Regions from separate parts of the Vibrio sp. 1401 genome, predicted to be linked through region 3. Evidence: predicted binding sites of a transcription regulator. Region 3 holds the regulator's gene; each other region holds the start of a gene.
The links. Region 3 encodes PurR, which represses purine synthesis genes. Its sites were predicted from a motif close to TNANGNAAACGTTTNCNTNA; they were not measured.

Region 1: the regulator PurR is predicted to act here: its motif matches at 1,859-1,878, upstream of R7Z77_RS05385 (NCS2 family permease).
Region 2: the regulator PurR is predicted to act here: its motif matches at 1,252-1,271, upstream of purL (phosphoribosylformylglycinamidine synthase).
Region 4: the regulator PurR is predicted to act here: its motif matches at 1,718-1,737, upstream of purE (5-(carboxyamino)imidazole ribonucleotide mutase).

Annotation. Positions count from the first base shown of each region.
Region 1 is NZ_JAWOWF010000006.1:111,272-114,473, reverse strand. Features, by position in the region: gene tet(34) (oxytetracycline resistance phosphoribosyltransferase domain-containing protein Tet(34)) at 1-284, opposite strand, end outside; gene R7Z77_RS05385 (NCS2 family permease) at 549-1,838, opposite strand; gene R7Z77_RS05380 (aminoacyl-histidine dipeptidase) at 2,862-3,202, shown strand, end outside.
Region 2 is NZ_JAWOWF010000006.1:98,449-101,650, reverse strand. Features, by position in the region: gene purL (phosphoribosylformylglycinamidine synthase) at 1-1,110, opposite strand, end outside; gene mltF (membrane-bound lytic murein transglycosylase MltF) at 1,410-2,987, shown strand.
Region 3 is NZ_JAWOWF010000013.1:51,859-55,060, forward strand. Features, by position in the region: gene R7Z77_RS09135 (TfoX/Sxy family DNA transformation protein) at 1-558, opposite strand, end outside; cyclic di-GMP riboswitch class I at 675-764, opposite strand; gene purR (HTH-type transcriptional repressor PurR) at 1,052-2,056, opposite strand; gene torD (molecular chaperone TorD) at 2,525-3,172, opposite strand.
Region 4 is NZ_JAWOWF010000021.1:2,010-5,211, reverse strand. Features, by position in the region: gene R7Z77_RS12350 (5-(carboxyamino)imidazole ribonucleotide synthase) at 24-1,157, opposite strand; gene purE (5-(carboxyamino)imidazole ribonucleotide mutase) at 1,162-1,647, opposite strand; gene R7Z77_RS12340 (L-threonylcarbamoyladenylate synthase) at 1,847-2,404, shown strand; gene hemF (oxygen-dependent coproporphyrinogen oxidase) at 2,452-3,202, shown strand, end outside.

The DNA.
Region 1 (3,202 bases), on a different contig from region 3:
TCACCACTGTCTACTAGGTCTTCAACGATTAGGTAACCTTCGCCATCACCTTCAGGTGCTTTTAGTACCGTCATGTCGCGCTGATGATCATGGTCGTAGCTTGAAATACAGATTGTATCAACGTAACGAATACCCAGTTCACGAGCCAAAATAGCGCCAGGAACCAAACCGCCGCGGCTTACCGCCCAAATTCCTTTCCATTGCTCAGCTGGCATTTGTTTTTCAGCCAGTTCACGGCAGTAAGTCTGCATTGCATCCCAAGTGATAATGAATTTTTTACTCATTGTAATAACCTAATAATTTGAAAATATGCATCCTCAAAATCTAGCGAAGTCACTCAAAAGCGGAATGCTCACTAACTTCTCCAAAATGTTTGGAGACGAGGATTTCAAGCTGCGCAAACGATTATTCTACCGAAACACACCGCTAATACCAACGGTGATATCAAAATTCTCTGCCTATTCCGCAGAAAAACCGTCTTCTGTGAACAACGTAAAAAAAGAAAAAGCCAGCGTGAATAAATCCACACTGGCTTTTTGCTCGAGAAATTAACCGACGAGGTATTTAACGATGAAGATGGCTGACATCACCCATACACTCATCGACACTTCACGGCCCTTACCGCTGAATAACTTGATCGCCGCGTATGCGATAAAGCCTAACGTGATACCTTCTGCAATCGAGAATGTTAGCGGCATAACTAAACAAGTCACAACAACTGGGGACGCTTCAGTTAGGTCACGCCAATCAATGCTTACTAGCCCAGACAGCATCAAGATCGCCACATAGAATAGCGCACCTGACGTTGCATAAGCAGGGATCATACCCGCAAGTGGTGAGAACAATAGAGCAAGTAGGAAGAGTACACCAACAACCACGGCTGTTAGACCAGTACGCCCACCCGCAGCTACACCAGAAACGCTTTCAATATAAGATGTCGTGTTGGAGGTACCAAGTAATGCACCTACTGACGTTGCTGTTGAGTCTGCAAGTAACGCTTTGTTTAAACGAGGGATGTTGCCATTCTCGTCAGTTAGACCAGCTTTTTGAGAAACGCCAACGAGCGTACCTGCGGTGTCAAATAAATCGACAAATAGGAAAGCAAATACGACGGAAATCATGCCTACTTCAAACAAACCAGAGAAATCCAGTTGCATGAAAGTTGGCGCAATGCTTGGTGGCGTTGACATAATACCGCCCCACTGCACATCACCAAATAGAAGACCAAGCGCTGTAACGCCAAGAATGGCGATCATCACCGCACCTTTCACACCACGGTGAACCAGTGCAATCGTAAGAAAGAAACCAATCGCGGCCAATACAGATGGCAATGATGTGATCTCTCCCATAGAAACTAATGTCGCTGGGTTATCAACGACGATACCTGCATTTTTTAATGCGATAAACGCTAAGAAAAGACCAATACCAGCTGAAATACCTGTTCGTAGAGAATGCGGGATCGAGTTAATAATCCACTCACGGATCTTAAATACGCTTAAAAGAATGAACAGAAGGCCAGAAACAAATACAGCCGCCAACGCAACTTGCCACGTATAACCCATTCCCAATACAACAGAGTAAGTAAAAAATGCGTTCAGGCCCATTCCTGGTGCCTGTGCGATTGGGTAATTGGCAACAAATCCCATGATAAAACAGCCGATTGCGGCAGCAAGACAAGTCGCGACAAAAATGGCGCCACGGTCCATACCGGTATCCGACAGGATCGCTGGGTTTACAAAAATAATGTAAGCCATAGTTAGGAAGGTCGTAACACCTGCAATGATCTCAGTGCGCACATTTGTGCCATTTTCACTGAGTTTAAAAAGCCTCTCGAGCATGATCGAATCCTGTAAAGGTAAAAAGTAAACGGTTGCGTAATCGATTGGCGGGAATTATAAAGTTATCAAATAGCAAATTCTAGATAGAATCTTCACTCTAATGCGTTTTTTTTCTTTGGATATGAAACACATTCTCTAATCTATCATAGCAAGCAAAGAAATATATTCTTATAAAACAATAGGTAACCCAGATAACACAGTTCTCTAAAAGAGAATAAAAACTGAGCAATGTACTAAACTTTCAGATGAAAAAGGCCCATTTTAAACATGGTATCTAACAGATTTGATGGAAAAGTCGATAAAACCGAAGAATGGGGAATAGAAGAAGGCTTTGATGGCAATAAGTGAGTCAGGAAGAGAAAATAGAGATAAAAAAACGCCACCCAATTTGGGTGGCGGTGAATCATGTCAGCACTATCACTGAAAAAAAATTCCAATTTATAGGGGTGAACAAACTGTTCGAGTCACATGCGTTGACTTCACTTAGTAGCCAAAGCTTGTTGGGTATACAAAGTTACCGGTGTAAACAGACTTGCTATTCCAGAACATTGTACTTGGTAAACCTTTCATAACTATCACCTTTTAAATCAATTAAACATTCGTTGATTTCTCGGTTCCTTGGAGGCGATAAAACGGACTCATCCTTTGAGCATTTCATTCTTCTCTCAGAAGCTGGTTACAAATATACCACCAAGAAATTTAATTACAAGCATTTTAGTGATTGAAATCACAAAAAATGCACAAATTGACCTTTATCAAAGTTTATGTGTAATTAAATTACAACTTTATGAATTAAAAAATAAAGCCACTTTCAGAATATATGATAGAGAACACATAGTGCTTGTTATTGTATTCACAAACTGTGACAGTTCTGAGAGAAATCCTTGTGATCGCGACTACTCGTACTCCTTATCTGGTGGTATGCTAACGGCAATTTGAAGGCCAAATCGTCTAGCATTTAATGCTACCTTGATAATATTTTTACGGTATATATTTGGCAAAGCACATCAAAAGGAGTCCTCCGTGTCTGAGTTCCATTCTGAGATCAGTACCTTATCACCTGCTCCACTTTGGCAGTTTTTCGATAAGATTTGTTCTATCCCTCATCCATCGAAACATGAAGAAGCATTAGCACAGTACATTATCAACTGGGCAACAGAGCAAGGCTTTGACGTTCGCCGTGATCCAACCGGTAACGTGTTCATCAAAAAGCCCGCGACACCAGGAATGGAGAATAAGAAGGCTGTTGTACTTCAAGCACACATCGACATGGTGCCGCAGAAAAACGAAGACACTGAACACGACTTCACCAAAGATCCAATCCAACCTTACATCGATGGCGAATGGGTAACTGCGAAAGGCAC
Region 2 (3,202 bases), on a different contig from region 3:
AGGGCCTTCAAGCATGATGTCTAACGCATTCACAATACGACCCGGCTTGCCGAAGTCGGTTTCCCATGGCTGTTCAAAACCAGGAATACGTAAGTTAGAAGTTGTAAAACCAACCAGACCCGCTTTTGGCTTACCGCCGATACCCGTCGCGCCTTCGTCACGAATTTCACCGCCTGAGCCAGTCGATGCGCCCGGCCACGGAGAGATTGCCGTTGGGTGGTTGTGCGTTTCTACCTTCATCAAGATGTGCGTATCTTCATGGTGGTACGTGTATTGACGAGATTTAGGGTCAGGGAAGAAACGCCCCGCTTTAGAACCTGTCATAACGGCTGCGTTGTCTTTGTATGCAGACAGCACATAGTCAGGTGTCGTTTCAAAAGTGTTTTTGATCATTTTGAACAAAGACTTAGGTTGATCTACCCCGTCGATAGTCCAATCTGCGTTAAAAATTTTGTGGCGACAATGCTCTGAGTTCGCCTGAGCAAACATCATCAATTCAATGTCGTTTGGGTTACGCCCAAGCTTAGTAAAGTTCTCTACCAAGTAATCAATTTCATCTTCTGCGAGTGCCAAGCCAAGGGAAACGTTTGCCTCTTCAAGCGCCAGACGACCGCCAGCTAAGATATCAACATGTGCTACAGGCTTAGGCTCTGCAACAGTAAATAATGCTGATGCGGCTTCAAATTCTGTGAATACTGTTTCCATCATGCGGTCGTGAATTAACGCTTTAACAGCGTCAGCTTGAGCTTCTGATAGAACAACTGAAGATTCGACATAATAAGCCGTACCACGCTCTAGACGTTTCACTTTATCCAGACCACAGTTAACAGCGATATCGGTAGATTTAGAAGACCAAGGCGAGATAGTGCCAGGACGAGGCGTGACAAGAAGTAGAAGACCTTCAGGCTCATGCTCTTCGATGGTTGGGCCGTAAGTTAGTAACTTTTCAAGTTTTTCTAACTCTTGGTCATCAAGGTCTGACTTTAGATCGGCAAAGTGCATAAACTCGGCATAAATGCTAGTTACAGGCAGATCTTGTTCACGACAAAGTTCCAGTAGTTTATTAACACGAAACTCAGAAAGAGCTGGGGAGCCACGCAAAATTCTCATGTGCTTAGGTCTCTTATGCAATTGATTAAGGTGATATTGGAATAAATTCAGACACTTAAAATAAGCCCTGTCGAACCTATGCCGATTCCACCTCGTCATTGCGAGCGCATTATATAGTAATTGTTTTTGTGATGTAACATCAAAAGCAACCGTTTGCGTCATTTTTTTTGTCAAATTTGAATTACAACTAAAATGTCGATAAAACACACAATGTCACGTTATAAGTGTGTGATTCACTTTGCCCCATGAGCTCGCTTTGATATAAAGGCAAATAGAAATTTTCCAAGATGTACCTATTAATGCAAATAAGTCACTTCAACCGGCTCAAGCGCAGTGCTCTAATTTTAGTTTCTGTTCTTTTACTCTCTGCTTGCCAGATTGAGTCGGAGCCCAAAAGTGAATTTGAAAAAATTCAAGAACGTGGTGTGCTTCGTGTTGGCACGCTAAACAATCAGCTTTCCTACTACATAGGTCCCGATGGTCCCGCAGGGTTGGATTACGAATTGGCGCGTCAGTTTGCGGAGCAGCTCGGCGTCAAACTCGAGATTAAACCAGCCTTTCGCCAGGCTGAGCTTTTTCCTGCTCTTAAGAAAGGAGATATCGATATCATCGCTACGGGTTTAAATCAAACGTCACAAGCAGTCAAACGATTTAGACCAGGCCCTGCCTATTATTATGTAAGCCAACAAGTGGTATATAAAAAAGGGCAACTTCGACCACGTGATATCGAACAACTCATTGAATACCAAGCCTCGAAAGACGACGAGTCCGACGAAGATACAAATGCAGGCGCTCAAACATTAAAGATCGTTGAACAATCGCAATATGTTCCGACCCTAACAGCGTTAAAGAAGCAGTATCCAGAACTTCAGTTTGAAATTGTTGGTGATGCTGACACGAGAGACTTACTCAAATACGTATCGAAGGGTGAGTTACGTTTTACTGTGACTGATTCGGTGGAACTTTCCCTAGCTCAACGCCTTTACCCCGATCTTGCGCTCGCGTTCGAACTTACAGAAGATCAACCTGTGTCTTGGTTTACTCGACGTTCTGAAGACGAAAGCTTGTATGCAATGCTGATAGAGTTTTTCGGTAACATCAAACAATCAGGAGAACTGTCCACCCTCGAAGAAAAGTACATTGGTCATATTGAAGCATTTGACTACGTTGATACTCGCGCATTCATTCGAGCTCTGGATGACAAATTGCCTAAATGGGCACCTTTATTCCAAAAATACAGCGAAGAGTTCGACTGGCGATTAATTGCAGCATTGGCTTATCAAGAGTCACACTGGAAACCAACAGCAAAATCGCCAACGGGTGTTAGGGGGATGATGATGCTGACTCTGCCAACGGCGAAAAGCGTCGGGGTGACTGACCGTTTGGACCCTGAGCAATCTGTTCGTGGTGGTGTCGAGTACTTACGTCGTATTGTAAGTCGCGTGCCTGATAGCATTAACGAGCATGAAAAAATATGGTTTGCGTTAGCTTCATACAATATTGGTTACGGCCACATGATGGACGCACGACGACTCACCAAAGCACAAGGTGGCGATCCGAACGCTTGGGCTGATGTAAAAGACAGGCTGCCTTTACTGCGTCAGAAGCGCTATTACAGTCAAACTCGCTATGGGTACGCCAGAGGCGATGAAGCGCGTAATTACGTAGAAAATATTCGACGTTACTACCAATCCATCATTGGTCATGTCAGCCAACAGCCAGCGATTGATGAGAATAGCGATGACTTGCAAGTGATTCCGCCGCTCAACCCCGACATTTTGATATCGGGCGCAGTAGAGACCGTCGTAGAACAAGTCTCTGGCGCTTCTGACGTCACGGTTGAAGAAGACACCGAACAAGAAAGCATTGAAGAATAAACCCGCGGTAAACTAAAAAATGACGAGCCTATGAAGCTCGTCATTTTTGTTGAGTCCTAACGAAAACTTATCTAGACTCCAATATTCTGAGTGACACCAACCACACTCAACCATTCCTTTGGTTGGTCGCCTTTTCTTCATCGTTAGTAAAACTGATTGCTTTGTAACAGATTACTTTACAACCACATGGTTTAGCTCACTTGATGAAGCGGCGC
Region 3 (3,202 bases):
AGCTTGAGGTACCACACTCCAATGAGTGCCGTTGATAGCCCCTTCTAGTGCCCATAGCAACTCAATGTTGACGGTTGCAGAGTGCGTATCTCTTATCGCTTTATAGGCGTTAAGCGCACCTTCCTCTTCAAGCTTCTCTACGGATTCGATGCCGGCTTTTTTTAGCATGCGCTCGGTAGCCAGTCGTAAGTTAGGCAAATCTTTCAAACGGTTAGGCTTTGTACTTGCTTGCTGTTCTTTCTCAAGCTTTGCCTTTTTCAATGATTGATTCGCTACTTCGATTAAGCGTTCGCTTGATTCCCATAAATCGCTGGAAATAGCGTAGTACTTTGTAACGACTGGAAAGCCACGTTTTTTATAAACGTAAGGCTTTAGCCCTTGTTTCTCGAAGTCAGATGAAGTTTTTTGGTCTGCTCTGATATGAAGCTGATTGTTTACCACTAGTGCAAACATTGTTTCATCAGCGAATAGTCCGAAGCCACCAAACATTGAGCGCGACTTGATATTACCAAGTGCCTCAAATAGCTTCATAGAGTCTTTGAGTATCGGTTTATCCATGTTTTGTTATCTCGGTGTAATTAATATTACGCCACCAAAAGTCAGGTCCGAGAGAGTAGCAAACATGCGTAAAAACAATGTCATTACAGAGTAAAGTCATTGCTTACACACTTGCCATCGGTAACCCCGCTACCTTCCATATCGTAATATGGTTCAGGCCGGAGGCTTTGCGTCCCACTCTTTCGAATGGTTTGCCCTGTGCGTGACACAATGAGCATACTTCTTATATTGAATTAACATCACGGTTTAGCGTTAAAAGTGTGATTTCGGTTCAATAAAAATGATAGATTGAATGCTCTATTTTGCATATGGAAAGGTGCAAATTGGCCTTTGAAAAGGAGTTCTTAATATATATTACATTTATATAAAACAGGGAGTTAACGTTAGTCAATTGTTATTAGAGTGGTGTGAAGTATTAGAGAATGCTTAATTTTTCCAAAAAAATAAGCGCCCCTGTAGAGCGCTTATTTAACACGGTTAAATACAGTGAAATTTAGTTCATTTTTTTCACAGTATTTCGAATTACAAGCTCAGGTTGCATCTCGAAAATTCGTTTTTCGTGTTCTTTATCTTTGATACGCTCAAGTAGAATTTCGAATGCATTTTTACCAACACGACGTTTAGGTTGGTGGATAGTCGTTAGCGGTGGAGAGAAGTATTCCGCAAGCTCGATGTTGTCGTAGCCGATCACTGAAATATCTTCAGGAATTTTGATCCCGTTTTGTTGCAAGCGGCTCATTAGGCCTAGAGCCATTGTGTCGTTAAAACAGAATACCGCCGTCGGGCGCTTGTCCATTGCGGTAATTTTATCTGCAACTAATACGGCCGTATCACATTCAAAGTTACCTTCAAGGATCCAGTCTTCATTTACAGCTAGGTTCGCTTCGCTCATTGCGCGACGGAAACCTGCAATGCGCTCTTGGCAAGCAAGCTTTTCAAAATGACCGCTTAGACAAGCGATATCCGTATGACCATTGTCAATCAGATGTTTGGTTGCAATGTAGCCACCTTCTTCTGAGTTATCCATGATCTTGTCTGCTTGTGAGCTCTCTGGGCCCCAATCCATGACCACTTTAGGAATGTCCGCATGACGGTCAAGCATCTCTTTTAGTTCTTCGGTTAAGTCAGAACACATCACTAGGATGCCATCAACGCGCTTTTCAGCCAGCATACGAATGTAATCGCGTTGTTTTTCGTAAATCCCGCCTGTGTTACATAAAATCAGAGTATAGCCTTGGCGGTAACAGTAGCTCTCAACGCCATCAATCACTTCTGAGAAAAATAGGTTAGTTGATTGAGTTACTAACATGCCAATCGTACGAGTTGAGTTGCATTTTAGGCTGCGTGCAACGGCACTTGGCGCGTAATTCAGCTCGTCAACGGCTTTCATTACTTTTTCTTGCGTTGCTTCTGCAACGAAACGCGTTTTATTGATAACGTGCGAAACTGTCGTAGTGGAAACGCCGGCTAAGCGAGCAACGTCTTTTATCGTGGCCATAAATGGTGTCCTGTATCGAGCTACTGAAATATGTCGTATTGGATGTACCTGATGCTCTAATGGTTTCACACCTAGCAATATAAAATTGGCGCTAAGTGTCTCGGCAGCGGTTGATCCAAGTGCGACAAAAGGGTACGTAGCAGCATCGGTCGATGAATTTTATCTTTTTTCTATCTGATGAGAAATTGCCATCAACCTGTTAAGAAAACACAAAAACCGCTATATTTCAGCGGTTTACATATAAATCATATTTAATCGTTTGCGCTCACATTTTAGCCCTATGTGAACTGACTAGCAATGTTTTCAGCAAGAGATTTGTGTATTTGAAGTCACATTTTGACTGCTAAATAACCAAGCGTCTTTGCGCTAAGTTAAGGCAAACGAATATTATACCCAAGTTACTTACAATTGGTCACTTTCAGGCATACAGGAAGCCCGATAGGCAGGCTCCCTAAAAATAGGCGGCAATTATTCACCAAGAAGGTAGGCGCTGTCTAGTTTACAAAATGCAACTAATAGTTTCGCGACACTCGAGTAAAATCCAAATTCGTCGAATTGTTTACATTTGTCTGAAAACTGAGGTAACCAAGACATCAATTGTTGCTGGATAAAGTCGTTTTGTTTAACGAAGGCTTCTTCCATGTGTTTTTCTTGTTCAAGCTCGTTTGAGCGGATAATCATGTTCCCGAGAAAGTCGAGCTCAACGGCTAAGTGATCCGCAGGTTCCTTTAGGTTTTCGTCTACTTGAACGCCAAATTCAGCCATCAACTTTTCCATTTCCTCAGCTGGCTTGTCATTCAGTAAACCTGATTCACCAATGTACATGGATGCGTAAGGAAGAGCGCCGTATTTTTCTGTCTTCAAAAACAGTTCACAAAAGTCAGCTGCAAGCTCTAGTTGTGCATCTTCACGATCTTGTAACCGATTCAGCGCATCAACTAGGCTATCAACGGCTGGTTTTAGCGACTCATTTTCACCTAAACCTGCGAGAAAACTGCGAATTTCAACACTGTGATAGGCTTCCAATTCTTTCTCTGTTAGTTCTTTTGCGAACAAGCTCGAAAACCACCAGTAAATTTCAGCGCGTTTTTCATTAAAAGCTTTCACTTCTTGCATTTTGGGCTCCTGAATGATGCTTCAAGTCAT
Region 4 (3,202 bases), on a different contig from region 3:
TTTGTGGTTTTTGGGGCTAGATTTTAGCGTTGTGCTTGTTTCGCAAACTCGTGCACGGCTGGGAAAGCCTGTTCATCCAATACGTCTGCTAATGCACAAAGTTTACGATTAAGTTCGCCAGTGTAGTCACCACATACGTTGATGTGGCCCATCTTGCGACCCGCACGTTTTTCTTTGCCGTACCAATGAATGTGGCAACCATCCATCGCTAGCAATGCTTCTGGTAGTGTGTCTTCACCAAGAATATTAATCATCGAGGTTTCACGAACCAACTTCGTGCTACCCAAAGGCATGCCGCACACGGCGCGTAGATGATTCTCAAATTGACAGGTTTCTGCACCCTGTTGAGTCCAATGACCAGAGTTGTGTACGCGTGGTGCGATTTCATTGACTAGCAAAGTACCGTCAACATCGAAGAACTCCAGCGTTAGCACACCAACGTAATTCAAGCTGTTGGCAACGGCCGTGAACATCTGTTTTGCTTGCTCTTGCAACTCTGGTGCATCAATCGCAGTAGAAAGGCTCAATACACCATTGGTGTGGACGTTCTCTGCCAGAGGGTACACTTCAACGCTGCCATCTTTACCGCGAGCACCAACCAGTGAAACTTCGCGGTTAAAAGGGACAAATTCCTCAGCAACAATCGCTTGAGTTGGTGTTGCGGCAATGCACTCTGCCATCTCAGTCCAAATGTCGTCGACTTGAGAAGCTTCTTTTAAGCGCCATTGGCCTTTACCATCGTAGCCACCCAATGCACTTTTCAGAACCATTGGCATACCAACGTGTTCAATTGCGCGCTCAAAGTCTTCACGAGTTTCAATGACGTAGTATTTCGCGTTGCGCACGCCAGCATCATCAAGCAGTGCTTTTTCAATACGGCGATCACCACCTGCTTTGATGGCTTGCGTACTTGGTAGGAACTTGCCGCTCGCTTCGCAAACCTTGAGCACGTCATGTGGAATATGCTCGAACTCGGCAGTAATCACATCAACTTGCGTAATCGCATTTTCCAAGCCATGGCTAAGTACCTGTTGAGTTAAAGGGTGAACGACATCACCGCTGCTGACATCGTAAGCTGAAATTTGAATATTCAGTGGCGCACCAGCCAGAGACATCATACGAGCCAACTGACCCGCACCAAGAACCAGTACATGCATCTGATTAATCCTCTGCAGGGTTTGCATTTGCGAGAACTGTTTCCGTTTGCTCATTACGGAATGCTTCTACCTTCGCCATGATGTTTTCATCATGAGTGCCTAGGATTTGCGCAGCTAGGATACCGGCGTTTGCTGCGCCCGCTTCGCCAATCGCCAATGTACCAACCGCAATTCCCTTTGGCATCTGTACAATAGAAAGCAGTGAATCCATACCTTTCAGTGCACGAGACTGAACGGGAACCCCAAGCACTGGCAAACTAGTAAACGCCGCCGCCATACCAGGTAGGTGGGCTGCACCACCTGCGCCTGCGATGATAACTTTGATGCCGCGTTCTTTTGCGCCACTGGCGTAGTCAGCCAGTAATTGAGGAGTTCGGTGTGCTGACACGACTTTTGTTTCGTAAGGCACGCCAAATTGATCTAGCATGTCCGCTGCTAGTTTCATGGTTGGCCAATCGGATTTAGAACCCATGATGATACCGACTTTCATCTCAAACTCCTTTAAGCTGCAAAAATTAGGTGAGCTATAAATTTGTGCGCATTATACGGGGATTTTTATCTCAAGCAAACGTTTGCGTCTTGTTGTTGGCGCTATTGATACATTTTATAAAAAAATTGCTTTAGTGTCTGAGAATGAATATTTGTACACTTAGTGAAAACAACACAGTCAAACAAATAGGAAGTAATCGGTGGATAACTTTGAACAAGTGCTCAACGCACTCAAGCAAGGCGAAGTGATTGCCTATCCAACAGAAGGGGTTTTTGGTGTCGGATGTGATCCAGATAACCCAGAAGCAATTCAAAAGCTATTAGAGCTCAAGCAGCGTCCGGTAGAAAAAGGGCTGATTCTCATCGCTGCAAGTTACGATCAGCTCTTGCCTTATATTGATGAATCTCAGTTGACTGAAGAACAATTACAGACTGTTCATGCCACTTGGCCAGGCCCATACACTTGGATCATGCCAGCGAGCGATAAAGTATCCAACTGGGTTTCAGGGCAGTTTGATTCAATTGCGGTTCGTGTGACTGATCATCCTTTGGTGCAAAAAATGTGTAATGCATTCGGAAAGCCGTTAACCTCTACCAGCGCGAATCTTTCCGGCTTACCACCGTGTATGACCACGGAAGAAGTCGAAGAACAGTTGGGTGATAAGCTGGTCGCCATTCTTCGTGGCGAGACCAGCGGTCGTGATAAACCCAGCGAGATTCGTGACGCCAAAACTTCACAAATATTAAGACAGGGTTAACCCTGCTAGCCAGCCATCATTAGGTTTCACGTAATAGGTAATAACGTATGTCAGCGATCGATAAGCACGCCGTAAAGCAGTTCTTGATGTCACTTCAGGACTCCATTTGTCAGCAGTTAGAACAAGAAGATGGAAAGGCCGTCTTTGTCGAAGATGCATGGCAACGTGAAAAAGGAGAGCGTCTGGGTGGCGGTGGTCGCTCACGTGTTTTGCGTGATGGCCTTGTTTTCGAGCAGGGAGGCGTGAACTTCTCGCATGTGGAAGGGAAAGAAATGCCAGCATCTGCGACAGCGCATCGCCCAGAGCTAGCGGGTCGTCGTTTTGAAGCGATGGGTGTTTCTTTGGTTATTCACCCTAAAAACCCTTACGTACCGACTTCACACGCCAATGTCCGCTTCTTTATTGCAGAAAAAGATGGCGAAGACCCAATTTGGTGGTTTGGTGGTGGTTTTGACCTAACGCCGTTCTATCCATTTGAAGAAGATTGCCAATCATGGCACGACACTGCAAAACTGCTTTGTGCGCCATTTGGTGACGATGTTTACCAAGAGCATAAAGCATGGTGTGACAAATACTTCTTCCTACCACATCGTAATGAAACTCGCGGTGTTGGCGGTTTGTTCTTTGATGATCTAAACCAGTGGGAATTTGATAAGTGTTTTGCTTACATCAAAGCAGTGGGTGAAGGCTATTGCCAGGCTTACTTGCCGATCGTTTCTCGTCGTAAAGAGATCAAGTATGGTGAGCGTGAGCGTGAATTCCAACTATATCGTCGCGGCCGTTACGTAGAGTTCAACT